DNA from 2 places in the Nonomuraea sp. NPDC052116 genome. Region 1 is predicted to be linked to the other one. Evidence: riboswitches for the same ligand, from Rfam matches in the RefSeq annotation. Region 1 holds a riboswitch; the other holds the start of a gene.

Region 1 (6,777 bases):
GGTGCTCAACGTCGCCCTCGGCGGCACCCTCCACCAGCACCTCCCCGACGTCGTGGGGCACACCGGCCACTCCCCCGCTCCCGGCCGGTTCGGCCCGCTGCCCGTCACGCCCGTCCCCGGCAGCCGCCTGGCCAAGGCGCTGGGCACGGAGCCCGTGACCGTCCCCCACTACCACCACCAGGCCATCGACCGGCTCGCGGACGGCCTCACGGTCACCGCCACCGCCGGTGACGGCACGATCGAGGCGGTCGAGCTGGACTCGGCCCCCTTCGCCGTGGCCGTGCAGTGGCACCCCGAGGCGGCCGAGGACGGCGCCCTCTTCGAGGCGCTCGTGGCGGCCTGCCGCCCCGTTTTCACCCCACCTGTTTGAGCACGCCGTTCAGCACCACGGCTCCGGCGCCGTGCTTGGCGTCGAGATCCCGGCGCTGCTCGTCGGTGGCCACCCAGACCTGCGCCTCCACCTGGTTGCGCAGCACGCTGGAGGACGCCGAGACGAGACGGTCGCCCAACTCGGCCTCGACCTCCTGCTGGATCGCCTGCAACTCGCTCTCGCTGCGTGCCGCGCCGCTGACGCACAGCGCGCCGCCCCACACCTCGCGGACCCACGCCTCACGGCCGGACAGGTCGCCGGTGAACTTCAGGTTGAGCACCAGCCGCAGCGGGTCGTTGGCCTCCGGCGACTCCGCGGGGAGCCCGTCCATGTAGCTCTGGTCGAGCCAGGCGCCCGCGAACTCCTCGACCGTTCCGGCCCGTGCCATCGCCTTGTCCAGCGCCTGCTGGGTGGCCTTGGCGGGATCGACGGGCCGCCAGCCGCCCTCCGGCGCCGGGCACGGGCTCGTGAAGTCCTCCTTGCGAGCGGGGGCCGCCTTCTGGGGCGCGCCCGGCGGCTCGGTGAGCGTCAGCCTGGTGCCGTCCCAGGTGCCCACGACGTGGTATTCGCCCCACTTCACGCCGCCCTGCGACTCGTGATCCACCTTGCTCCAGTCCCAGCCGACGACGTCAAGACCGCTGCACTGCGGCGGCAACGACGTCATGACCGTCAGGCACAGCTGCGGCCCGTGCCCGCCGCCTTCGAGCACCGTCCCACCGGCCTCGTAACGGGGCGGGGGCGCGGCCTCCGACGCGCTGCAGCCCGCGAGGGCCAGGGTGGCCAGCAGGCCGAAAGTCGCCGTTCGCCGATTCATATCCTTTCGACGTCACCACCCCCCGGAGTGGTTCATGAGCAATCAGAACGCGACAACAACCCCATCGCGGCACTAGGCTGACGGGCATCACCGGCGAAACCGTGCGGGAGAGCGCCCTGGCAGCCGGTCAGGGTCCCTGAAGGAGCAAGCCCTCCCCGCAAACCTCTCAAGGCAAAGGACCGCGCGGACGCCGGACGGGAGATCTGCCACGTTTCCCGTCCGGAGGTGACCTCTGGAAAGCAGGCCCGCGGGGCCTCGCCGAAGGTGAAAGTCCGGCAAAACTCGGGCGAAGCTCTCAGGCATCGATGACAGAGGGGGAGGATGCTGGCATCCAATCCTGTCCAGAGGTGCGACAAATGTCCCGACCAACACCGCTACGAGACGTTCACGAGAGCCTCGGCGCCACGCTCACCGACTTCGCCGGGTGGCTCATGCCGCTCCGGTACGGGAGCGAGTCCGCAGAGCACAACGCCGTTCGCCAGGCGGCCGGGCTGTTCGACCTCTCCCACATGGGCGAGATCTTCCTGACCGGGCCGCAGGCCGGGCAGGCGCTCGACTACGCGCTGGTCGGCCACCTGTCGGCGCTGGCGACCGGGCGGGCCAGATACACGATGATCGTCAACGAGCGGGGCGGGGTGCTCGACGATCTCATCGTCTACCGGCTCGACGACGACGAGTTCATGGTCGTGGCAAACGCCTCGAACTACGAAAAAGTGGCAAAAGAGCTGATTGAGCGGTCGAAGGCGTACGACGTGCTGGTCGAGGACCGGTCGGACCAGTACGCGCTGATCGCCGTACAGGGGCCTCGGTCCCAGGAGATCCTCGCCACGCTCACCGACGCCGACCTCGACGGGCTCAAGTACTACGCGGGCCTGCCCGACCTGGTCGACGGGCGGCAGGCGCTGATCGCCCGCACCGGCTACACCGGCGAGGACGGGTTCGAGCTGTTCGTCGCCAACCAGGACGCGGTGCCGCTCTGGCACGCGCTCATGGCGGCGGGCGAGCCGCACGGCCTCAAGCCCGCCGGCCTGTCCAGCCGCGACACCCTCAGGCTCGAGGCCGGCATGCCGCTCTACGGCAACGAACTGGGCGTCGAGCTGACCCCGTTCGACGCGGGGCTGGGCAGAGTGGTGAAATTCGACAAGCCGGGCGACTTCGTCGGCCGGTCGGCGCTCGAGGCGGTCAAGGACGACCCGCCCCGGCGCCGGCTCGTCGGCCTGGTCGCGCGGGGACGCCGGGTGCCGCGCCACGGCTACCCGGTCACCAAAGACGGCGCCGTCGTCGGCGAGGTCACCAGCGGTGCGCCCTCCCAGAGCCTGGGCAGGCCCATCGCGATGGCCTACGTGGACACCGAGGCCGAGTCAGGCCTGGCCGTGGACATCCGGGGCAGCCATGAACCTATGGACCTGGTAGAGCTGCCCTTCTACAGGAGGAACAAGTGAGCAACATCCCTGACGACCTGGGCTACACCAAGGAGCACGAGTGGGTGGCCGGCCTCGACGACGGCCTCACCGTGACCATCGGCGTCACGGCCTTCGCCGCCGAATCTCTTGGTGACGTCGTCTTTGTGCAGCTCCCCGACGTCGGCTCGAGCGTCGAGCCGGGCGAATCCGTCGGCGAGGTGGAGTCGACCAAGTCGGTGAACGAGATCTACACCCCCGTCGGGGGTGAGATCGTCGAGGTGAACCAGGCCGTGGTCGACGACCCGAGCCTGGTCAACAGTGACCCGTATGGCGACGGCTGGATGTTCCGGGTGCGCGTCGAGGGCGACGCCGAGGACGTGCTCTCCGCCGAGGAGTACAAGGCACTCACCTCAGGCGATTCCTGACCTTTTTCGCCGGGGCCCTGCGACGGGCCCCGGCACTGCGCTCATGAGAGGCGCCATCAGTGACTCCTCCGCTCCCTCAAAGGAGCGGCTTCTCGCTTCCCTCAGCTGAGGTAGGCGACGGACAAGCCCTGCCCGTTTCGACCGAGAAAATATCAGGCAATGGCGATCAGCGTCTTCGACCTTTTCAAAATCGGCATCGGCCCGTCGAGCTCCCACACGGGAGGCCCGATGGCGGCCGCGCACAAGTTCGCCCGCGGGCTGCACGACGACGGGCTGCTCTCCCGGGTCACGCGGGTCGAGGCCATCCTGTACGGCTCGCTCGGCCTGACCGGCAAGGGCCACGGCAGCGACAAGGCGGTCCTGCTCGGCCTGTCCGGCGAGAAGCCCGAGCTCGTCGACGTCGACTCCATCGACGGCCGCCTGGCCGAGATGCGCGAGTCGGGCACGGTCAAGCTGTACGGGACGCACGAGATCCGCTTCGTCGTGGGCGAGCACCTCGTCTTCGAGCGCAAGATCTCGCTGCCCGAGCACCCGAACGGCATGCGCTTCACCGCGTACGACGCCGACGGCGAGCAGCTCAAGGAGAAGGTCTACTTCTCGGTGGGCGGCGGCTTCGTCGTCGACGAGAAGGCCACGGGCGCCGACCGCATCAAGCCGGACGACACCGTCCTGCCCTACCCGTTCACCACGGGCGAGGAGCTGCTCAAGCACTGCTCCAACACGGGCCTGTCGATCTCCGCGCTGATGCTGGAGAACGAGAAGGCGTTCGGCCGCACCGAGGAGGAGATCCGCTCGGGCCTGCTGCGGCTCTGGGCGGTCATGTCGGAGTGCGTGCGCCGGGGCATCTCCAAGGAGGGCGTCCTGCCCGGCGGTCTCAAGGTCAAGCGCCGCGCCAACCAGCTCCACCGCCGCCTGCAGTCGGAGCCGGCGGAGAAGGACCCGCTGCAGGCCATGGACTGGGTCGCGCTGTTCGCGCTGGCGGTCAACGAGGAGAACGCCGCCGGGGGCCGCATCGTCACCGCCCCCACCAACGGCGCCGCCGGCATCATCCCGGCCGTCCTGACGTACTACACCCGCTTCGTCCCGCACGCGGACGAGGAGGGCGTGGTCCGCTTCCTGCTGACGGCGGGCGCGATCGGCGTGCTGTTCAAGGAGAACGCCTCGATCTCGGGCGCCGAGGTGGGCTGCCAGGGCGAGGTCGGCTCCGCCTGCTCGATGGCCTCGGCCGGCCTCACGGAGGCCCTCGGCGGCACGCCCGAGCAGGTCGAGAACGCGGCCGAGATCGGCATCGAGCACAACCTGGGCCTGACCTGCGACCCGATCGGCGGCCTGGTCCAGATCCCGTGCATCGAGCGGAACGCGGTGGCCTCCAACAAGGCCATCACGGCCGCCCGGATCGCCCTGCGCGGCGACGGCCGCCACTTCGTGCCGCTGGATCGTGCCATCAAGACGATGCGGGACACCGGGCGGGACATGCTGGACAAGTACAAGGAGACCTCACGCGGCGGCCTGGCCGTCAACGTGATCGAGTGCTGACCTCACCCTGACGGCCGCGTCAGCGGCGGACGTGCAGGCGGACGACGGTGCTCGCCTCGTCGTCGCGGACCTCGCGGCGGATCCTGCCGACGATGTCGTGGTCCAGTTTGCTCACCACCGCGCCCACGTCCGCGGTGGACGGGCACGTCAGGGTGACGCGCAGGCCGTTCTCGGTGACCCGCACCGCCGACCGGCCCAGCCCTTCCACGCCCTTCAGCCCGACGAAGAGCATCGCGGTGCCCGTGCCGTTGCGGGCGCCGCGGCGGCCCCAGCCGAGGCTGAGCAGGAGCCAGCGGAGCGAGACCAGCGACAGGAGCAGGAAGCTCAGGGCCAGCACCCACAGGGGCCAGGGCTCGTCGGCCAGCGCCCGGCGGGCCTGGGCCGGGAGGACCTTGGCGGTGGCGGGCAGGTCGAAGAAGCGGCCGTGGCCGCGGAGCCAGGCGTACATGCCCAGGCCCAGCAGCGTGGCGCCCACGATGGCCAGGCCGACGCGGTTGCCCGCGTACTGCCGCATCGCGGCCCCCTTGCCGCGCGGGGGTGTCCGTTGCGCGTCCGTGCGTTCGGGCATCAGGCCGCCTCTCCGCGTGGCCGGGGCCTCTCGGTGTGTTCGGGCATCAGGCTCCCTTTCTGCGCAGCCGGACCACGACCTCGCCCGTGCCCAGCGTGCCCACGCCCGCCAGCCGGTCCCCCACCGCCGTGCCGACCTGCCTGAGCATCGTGCCGGAGCTCTCCGTCCCCGTCATGACCGTGACCTCGATGGTGCTCCTGCGCAGCCGTACCCGGGCCCGGTCCACCCCCTGCACCTGCTGGGCGGCCGCGCGGAGCGTGCGGCGCAGGCCCGAGCGGGTGATGCCGATGACGGTCCGCGGGTCGGACGTCTCCACCGGCACCAGCCTCGACTGGCCGGGCACGAGCGCCAGCAGCAGCATCAGCGTGCCCGCGCCCACCATGCCCGCGGCGGCGGTGGCCAGCTCGGGCCAGGTGGTCCTGCTTGCGAGCTCGACCAGTCTGTTCACGGGGACCCAGCCGAGCCGGTGGCCGAGCAGCCCTGACACGATCTCGGCCGCCGTCGCCCCCAGCCCGGCGGCCAGCGTGAGCGCGACGAGGGCTCCAGGGAGGGTTCGCGCCGGCCTGAGCGCCCTGCTCGCCCGGCGCAGCCCGGTGTGCCGCGCGGGGACGGCGGCGCCGGGGACTGTCTGCTGAAGCGTGGTCATCACAACGACACACGTACACGGATCCCCCGGGGCCGGAACCGCGCCCCCGCCGCCCGTTTGCCCGAACATTACGGGGCGGCCAACAAGGTGAACAACACTCATATTCATTTGCCCGATATGCCGTTACGCTGCCCATATGGACGACCGCCAGCGCTATGACCGCGCCACAGCGGTCCTCGAGCCGCCGTTCGCGATCCTCGATCTGGCGGCCATGCGGGCCAACGCGGCGGATCTCGTACGGCGGGCGGCGGGCAAGCCGATCCGGGTGGCCAGCAAGTCGGTCCGCAGCCGCCCGGTGCTCGAACGCATCCTGGCCATGGACGGCTTCCGCGGCATCATGGCCTTCACGCTCCCCGAGGCGCTGTGGCTGGCCTCTCACGGGTTCACGGACATCCTGGTGGCCTACCCGACGGCCGACCGGCACGCGCTGGCCGAGCTGGCCGGGGACGAGAACGCGGCCAGGCACATCACCCTGGCCATCGACTCGACCGCCCACCTGGACTTCACCGAGGCGGCCGTGGCCGGGGTGAGCCCCCGGGCCGAGATCCGGACCTGCATCGACATCGACGCCGGATATATCGCCTTTGGCGGTAAATTTCGGGCCGGGGTGCTCCGCTCGCCGATCCGCGAGCCCGACGAGGCCGCCGACCTGGCCGCCGCCGTCGCCAAGCGCCCCGGGTTCCGGGTGGCCGGGCTGATGGCGTACGAGGCCCAGATCGCTGGGCTCGGCGACGATCCGCCCGCGAACGCCGCCTACACCCGCGCCGTCCGCATCATGCAGGCCCGCTCCGCCAGGGACCTCATCCTCAGGCGCGGCCGCATCGTGAACGCCGTCCGCCAGATCACCGACCTGGAGTTCGTCAACGGCGGCGGCACCGGGTCCGTCGAGCGCACCGTACGCGAGAAGGCCATCACGGAGGTGGCGGCCGGATCCGGCTTCTTCCACCCGAGGCTGTTCGACTTCTACCGCCGCTTCACCGGGCACCCGGCCGCGCTCTTCGCATTGCCGGTGGTG
Region 2 (6,777 bases), on a different contig from region 1:
ACCGTCAACACCGGCATCTACATCATGGAGCCCGAGGTCCTCGCCGCCGTCGCCGCGGGCGAGCCCGTCGACTGGTCCTCGGACGTCTTCCCCGCCCTCCTCGACCAGGGCGCCGCCATCTACGGCTACGTGGCCGACGGCTACTGGGAGGACGTCGGCACCCACGACAGCTACCTCAAGGCCCAGGCCGACGCCCTGTCGGGCCGGGTCAACCTGGAGATCGGCGGTTTCGAGCTCTCGCCGGGCGTCTGGGTCGCCGACTCGGCCTCGGTCGATCCCGACGCCGTGCTCAAGGGCCCGCTGCTCATCGGCGACTACGCCAAGGTCGAGGCGGGCGCCGAGCTGCGCGAGTACACCGTGCTCGGCAACAACGCCGTCGTCCGCGAGGGCGCCTTCCTGCACCGCGCGGTCGTCCACGACAACGTCTACCTCGGCCCCGGCGCCCACCTGCGCGGCTGCGTCATCGGCAAGAGCACCGACATCATGGCCGGCGCCCGCATCGAGGAGAACGCCGTCATCGGCGACGAGTGCGTCATCGAGCCCGAGGCGTACGTCTCCAGCGGCGTCAAGGTCTACCCGTTCAAGACCATCGAGGCCGGCGCGGTCGTCAACACCAGCGTCATCTGGGAGTCGCGCGGCCAGCGCAACCTGTTCGGCCCGAGGGGCGTCAGCGGCCTGGTCAACGTCGAGATCACCGCCGAGCTGTGCGTCCGGCTGGCCAGCGCGTACGCCACCACCCTCAAGAAGGGCGAGTACGTCGTCACCTCCCGCGACTGCTCCCTGGCCGCCAGGGCGCTCAAGCGGGCCGTCATCGGCGCGCTCACCGCGGGCGCGATCAACGTCCTGGACCTGGAGGCCGCCCCGCTGCCGGTCACGCGCTTCCACACGGCCCGCGAGTCGGCCGCGGGCGGCATCACCCTGCGCACCACGCCGGGCGACCCGCAGAGCGTGGACATCGTGATCATGGACGGTCGCGGCGCCGACCTGCCCCCGGCCGCGCAGCGCAAGCTGGAGCGGGTCTTCTCCCGGCAGGAGTTCCGGCGCGCGTTCCCGGGAGAGATCGCCGAGCTCACGTATCCGGCCAGGGCCGTCGAGGACTACACCCACGAGCTCCTGCGCCACGTGGACGTGGGCGACGTCAGGGACATGAAGGTCGTCGTGGACTGCGCGGGGGGCACCTCCTCGCTGGTGCTGCCCACGCTGCTCGGCCGCGTCGGGGTCGAGGTGCTCACCGTCAACGCCCGCCTCGACGACGTCTCGCCCACCGAGACGCTCGCCGAGCGCCGCCGCGACCTGCAGCGCCTGTCGGAGCTGGTCAGCTCGTCGCGGGCGGCTTTCGGGGTCCGCTTCGACCCGGTCGGCGAGCGCATCGCCCTCGTGGACGAGATGGGCCAGCTCATCAACGACGAACGCTCCCTGCTCGTCGTGCTCGACCTCGTCGCCGCCGAGCGCAGGGGCGGCCAGGTGGCCCTGCCGGTCACCACGACCAGGGTCGCCGAGCAGGTCTGCCGCTTCCACGGCGTACAGGTGCAGTGGACCTCCACCGCGCTCGACGCCCTCACCTCGGCCGCCGCCGGCCCCGACATGATCTTCGCGGCGGACGGGCGCGGCGGCTTCGTGGTGCCGGAGTTCAGCCCGGCCATCGACGGGCTGGCCTCGTTCATGCGCCTGCTCGGGCTGGTGGCCCGCACCCGCCTGTCGCTCAGTCAGATCGACGCCAGGATCCCCGAGGTCAAGATGCTCAAGCGCACGATCCCCACGCCGTGGGCGGCCAAGGGGGCCGTCATGCGCTCGGTCATCGAGGCGGCGGAGGCCGAGCACGAGGGCCGGCGCATCGACACCACCGACGGCGTGCGGGTGGCCCACGACGACGGGAGCTGGGTGCTCGTGCTGCCGGCGGCCACCGAGCCCGTGACCGATCTGTGGGCCGAGGCGGGCGACATGGACAGCGCCCAGGCCCTGCTCGAACGGTGGGCCCGCATCGTGGAGCAGGCCGCCATGTGAACAATCGTCGCGGAGGGTGAGGAAAAAAGCCATTAGGGTTGACGTGCCCAGACAGTGCCGCAAGATCGTAATGTAGAAACGCGCGGCGGCATGGACCACGGGGCGGAAGCGGCGGTAACTTTGTCTGCGTCCAAACCACAGTCCAGTGCCCCGCCTTGACCTTTGCCGCTGATCAGCGTATCTTGCGGCATTCGCAAACTTGAAAAAGCGAAGCGAGGCGCGTCTTTGAGCACCGTCGCCGCGTCTTCGCGGTAGGAGGCCGAGCCGATCGATGCCGAGCGTCTACTGCACGCAGTGCGGGCACGCCAACCCCGAGGATGCCCGTTTCTGTTCCCGCTGTGGGTCACCGCTGACCAGACCCGAGGTCTCCGGGGACACCACGTCGACGATCTCCATCGCGGGAATCGAGGCATACGAGGCTGAGGCAGGCGACATGCTCCTGGCGGAGCGGGCTCTGGTCGAGCAGCTGCCGCCCGGCACGGCGCTGCTCACGGTGACCAGGGGCCCCAACCAGGGGAGCCGTTTCCGGCTGGACAAGAACCTCACCACGACCGGGCGCCACCCGGAGAGCGACATCTTCCTCGACGACATCACGGTCTCCCGCCGCCACGTCGAGTTCTACCGCCACCCCGGCGGTCAGTTCTCCGTACGCGACGTGGGCAGCCTCAACGGCACCTACGTCAACAGGGAACGCATCGAGGAGGTTCCCCTGCACTCCGGAGACGAGGTGCAGATCGGCAAGTTCCGCCTCGTCTTCCTGATGCGGACCCACGCCGGCGCATGATCGAGCCGAGCGAGCGACTCGTGGACGCGCCGTCCCGGGAGGTCACATGACCTCCCAGGCGGCACGCTCTCACATGAGCATCGGGGAGGTGCTCGCGCTCCTGCAGGGCGAGTTCCCCGATGTGACGATCTCCAAGATCCGCTTCCTGGAGGGTGAGGGGCTGATCGAGCCGGAGCGCAGCCCGTCCGGCTACCGCAAGTTCACTCACCTGCACGTGGAGCAGCTGCGCTTCATCCTGCGCGAGCAGCGCGACCATTACCTGCCGCTGCGGGTGATCAAGGACAGGATGGCCGAGAGCTTCGGCCGCCCGCGCGCCGTCCAGGAGAAGACGGAGGTCCGGCTCAGCCGGGCCGAGCTGCTCGAGGCGGCGGAGATCGACGACGAGACGCTCACCGAGCTCGAGGACTACGGCCTGCTCGCCCCGGTGGCCAGGCGCTACGACGAAGAGGCGCTCAACGTGGCCCGCAGCATCGGCGCGCTGGCCCGCTTCGGCCTGCGCGCCCGCCACCTGCGGGCGGTCAAGGCCGCGGCCGAGCGCGAGTGCGGGCTCGTCGAGCAGGCGGTCGCGCCCATACTCAAACGGCGGGCCCCCGGCGCCATCGGGGAGGCCGACGAGGTCGCCAGGGAGCTTTCCACACTCCTGCTCGACCTGCACGCATCCCTTGTGCGGTCGGGGATCCGGTCCGTGCTGGGGCGTTGAGACCCTGGCGAGCTGGGAGGCGGAGGCGCATTCCATGCCCGCCGGGTGTTACGTTGAATTGCAGTAGCCAGTCAGCAGTAGCGACCCGCAAATAGCTGTGCCGGGTGACCGGTCAGGAATACGGAGCAGCCCGTGTTGCAGATGGAGGTCGTGGGCGTTCGAGTTGAAATGCCCACAAATCAGCCGATCGTCTTGCTCAAGGAGGCACACGGGGAGCGGTTCCTTCCTATATGGATTGGCATGACCGAGGCGACGGCCATCGCGCTGGCCCAAGCGGAGGAGCCACCGCCGCGTCCGCTCACCCACGACCTCTTCCGAGACGTGCTGAGCGCTCTGGGCGTCGGCCTGCGAGCGGTCAACATCGTCGCCTTGCGCGACGGCATCTTCTTCGCCGACCTGGTCTTCTCCAACGGCGTGGAGGTGAGCGCGCGGCCGTCCGACTCGATCGCGCTCGCCCTGCGCACCGGAGCGCGCATCTTCGCCAGCGAGGAGGTCGTCCAGGAGGCCGGGGTGATCATCCCGGACGACCAGGAAGACGAGGTGGAGAAGTTCAGAGAGTTCCTTGACACGATCACTCCCGAAGACTTCGGCAGGGCGGGGTAGGTATTTCGGTGCATTTACGCTTCACGACGCGCCGAGCCGGATCGTTGACTGAGCATGGTCACGGTCCTACGGTGCAAGTGAAACCCGTGGTCGCCCTTTACGAACCCCCAGATCAGGCCGCGGGATGAGAGAAAGCCGGAGGTCCGCGTGGCGGTCAGCAGCGGCGAGGGAAAGACGGCCGGCCAGGAAGATCCGGTTCGGCGCGAGAGCGCGCGGCAGCGTGCCGGAGAGCAGGGCCTGCTCTTCGACGAACAGCCGGCGTCGCTGCCGGCGGACATCGGATACCGCGGGCCGACGGCCTGCGCGGCGGCCGGCATCACCTACAGGCAGCTCGACTACTGGGCGCGCACGGGCCTCGTGGAGCCCACGATAAGAGCCGCGCAGGGCTCGGGCTCCCAGCGGCTCTACAGCTTCCGGGACATCCTGGTGCTCAAGGTCGTCAAGCGGCTCCTCGACACCGGGGTGTCGCTGCAGCAGATCCGTACGGCCGTCCAGCATCTGCGTGACCGCGGGGTCGCCGACCTCGCGCAGATCACGCTCATGAGCGACGGCGTCAGCGTCTACGAGTGCACCTCGGCCGACGAGGTGATAGACCTGCTCCAAGGCGGTCAGGGCGTGTTCGGCATCGCGCTCGGCCGGGTCTGGCGAGAGGTCGAGGGCTCCCTCGCGGAGCTGCCGGGGGAACGAGCGGCGGTCGAGGACAGCGTCCCGGCCGACCACCCCGCTGACGAGCTCGCCCGCCGTCGCCGCGCGCGGCGCCTCAGCTAGCACACCCCCTTCTGCCGTGGGCCGCCGGACGCGGCCCACCGGGCAATCCGCACATAACGCATCGACGGGGAAATTCATGCGTAACGCGGAGGGTTGTAATCTAGGACAGCAAGGCTGATGACCCCGTGCGGGAGAGTCCCTGGGACCCGCGGGTCTCAGGGCGCCGAAGGAGCAACCCTCCCCGGAATCTCTCAGGCACCCTGTACCGCTCGGGTGAGGCAACTCTGGAAAGCAGGCGCACCCGCCAGGCGCGCCTCACCGACGGTGCAAGCCCCATTCCCGGGGTGAAGCTCTCAGGTCGCGGCGTCGCCGCGCTGACAGAGGGGGAGATCCGGCACTCGCCCGCGCCACGGCGCCGGTCTCCATAGCCTCGGGAGGCACTGTTCCATGACCGACCTGTCAGCTCCGCCGTTCTCGTCCAGGCACATCGGCCCATCCGCGGCCGAGCAGCAGCGCATGCTCGAGGCCGTGGGCTTCGAGTCCGTGGCGGATCTGGTGGCCGTGGCCGTCCCCGAGGCCATCAGGGCCAAGGACCGGCTCCAGCTGCCCGCCGCCGTCGGCGAGGCCGAGGCCATCGCCGAGCTGCGCGCCCTCGCGGGGCGCAACCGCGTGCTCACCTCCATGATCGGCCTGGGCTACCACGACACGATCACCCCCGCCGTCATCCGGCGCAACCTGCTGGAGAACCCGGGCTGGTACACCGCCTACACCCCGTACCAGCCGGAGATCTCGCAGGGCCGCCTCGAGGCGCTGCTGAACTTCCAGACCGTCGTCTCCGACCTCACGGGCCTGCCCGTCGCGGGCGCCTCCCTCCTCGACGAGGCCACGGCCGCCGCCGAGGCGATGACCCTGGCCCGCCGCGCGGGCAAGTCCAAGAGCAGCGTGTTCGTGGTGGACGCCGACGCGCTGCCGCAGACCAAGGCCGTGCTCGCCACCAGGGCCGAGCCCCTGGGCATCACGCTGGTGGAGCACTCCCTCGAAGGCGGGCTGCCCGAGTGCTTCGGCGTGCTCGTCCAGTACCCGGGCGCGTCCGGGCGGCTGCGTGACTTCCGCGCCGTGGCCGCCGCCGCGCACGAGGCGGGCGCGCTCGTCGTGGCCGCCGCCGACCTGCTGGCCCTCACCCTCGTGGCCGCGCCCGGCGAGCTGGGCGCCGACATCGCGATCGGGTCCTCGCAGCGGTTCGGGGTGCCGTTCGGGTTCGGCGGGCCGCACGCGGCCTACATGTCCGTACGCGAGGGCCTGCAGCGCCAGCTCCCCGGCCGCCTGGTGGGTGTGTCGGTGGACGCCGACGGCGACCCCGCGTACCGGCTGGCCCTGCAGACCCGCGAGCAGCACATCCGCCGCGAGAAGGCCACCAGCAACATCTGCACCGCGCAGGTCCTGCTCGCCGTCATCGCGAGCATGTACGCCGTCTACCACGGCCCCGAGGGGCTGCGCCGGATCGCCCACCGGGCGCACCGGCACGCCGTGGCCCTGGCCGAAGGGCTGCGCCAGGCGGGCCTGGAGGTCGTGCACCGCGAGTTCTTCGACACCGTGCTCGTACGCGTGCCCGGCCGGGCCGCCGAGGTGGTCGCCGCCGCCGTCGAGCAGGGCGTGAACCTCTGGCGGGTCGACGACGACCACGTGTCGATCTCCTGCGACGAGAAGACCGGCGCCGCCGAGGTCGCCAAGGTGTGGGCCGCCTTCGGCGTCGAGCAGGCCGACGTGGCCCTGGACGCGGACGCGCTGCCCGCCTCGCTGGCGCGCGAGTCCGGCTACCTCACCCACCCGGTCTTCCACAGCCACCGCTCCGAGACCGCCATGCTGCGCTACCTGCGCAAGCTGCAGGACAAGGACATCGCGCTCGACCGCTCCATGATCCCGCTCGGCTCCTGCACGATGAAGCTGAACGCGACCACCGAGATGGAGCCGATCACCT

The links. Region 1 has a riboswitch for glycine ahead of gcvT (glycine cleavage system aminomethyltransferase GcvT). Riboswitches for the same ligand answer to the same signal wherever they lie in the genome.
Region 2: another riboswitch for glycine. It lies ahead of gcvP (aminomethyl-transferring glycine dehydrogenase); the one in region 1 lies ahead of gcvT (glycine cleavage system aminomethyltransferase GcvT).

Annotation. Positions count from the first base shown of each region.
Region 1 covers NZ_JBFAWA010000015.1:229,017-235,793, forward strand. The annotation lists gene AB0L65_RS28375 (gamma-glutamyl-gamma-aminobutyrate hydrolase family protein) at 1-370, shown strand, start outside; gene AB0L65_RS28380 (hypothetical protein) at 354-1,184, opposite strand; glycine riboswitch at 1,279-1,376, shown strand; glycine riboswitch at 1,407-1,506, shown strand; gene gcvT (glycine cleavage system aminomethyltransferase GcvT) at 1,541-2,626, shown strand; gene gcvH (glycine cleavage system protein GcvH) at 2,623-3,012, shown strand; gene AB0L65_RS28395 (L-serine ammonia-lyase) at 3,172-4,548, shown strand; gene AB0L65_RS28400 (hypothetical protein) at 4,568-5,116, opposite strand; gene AB0L65_RS28405 (DUF6286 domain-containing protein) at 5,163-5,762, opposite strand; gene AB0L65_RS28410 (amino acid deaminase/aldolase) at 5,899-6,777, shown strand, end outside.
Region 2 covers NZ_JBFAWA010000003.1:365,821-372,597, reverse strand. The annotation lists gene AB0L65_RS07315 (mannose-1-phosphate guanyltransferase) at 1-2,004, shown strand, start outside; gene AB0L65_RS07310 (FHA domain-containing protein) at 2,276-2,788, shown strand; gene AB0L65_RS07305 (MerR family transcriptional regulator) at 2,862-3,488, shown strand; gene AB0L65_RS07300 (bifunctional nuclease family protein) at 3,621-4,091, shown strand; gene AB0L65_RS07295 (MerR family transcriptional regulator) at 4,239-4,859, shown strand; glycine riboswitch at 4,978-5,077, shown strand; gene gcvP (aminomethyl-transferring glycine dehydrogenase) at 5,247-6,777, shown strand, end outside.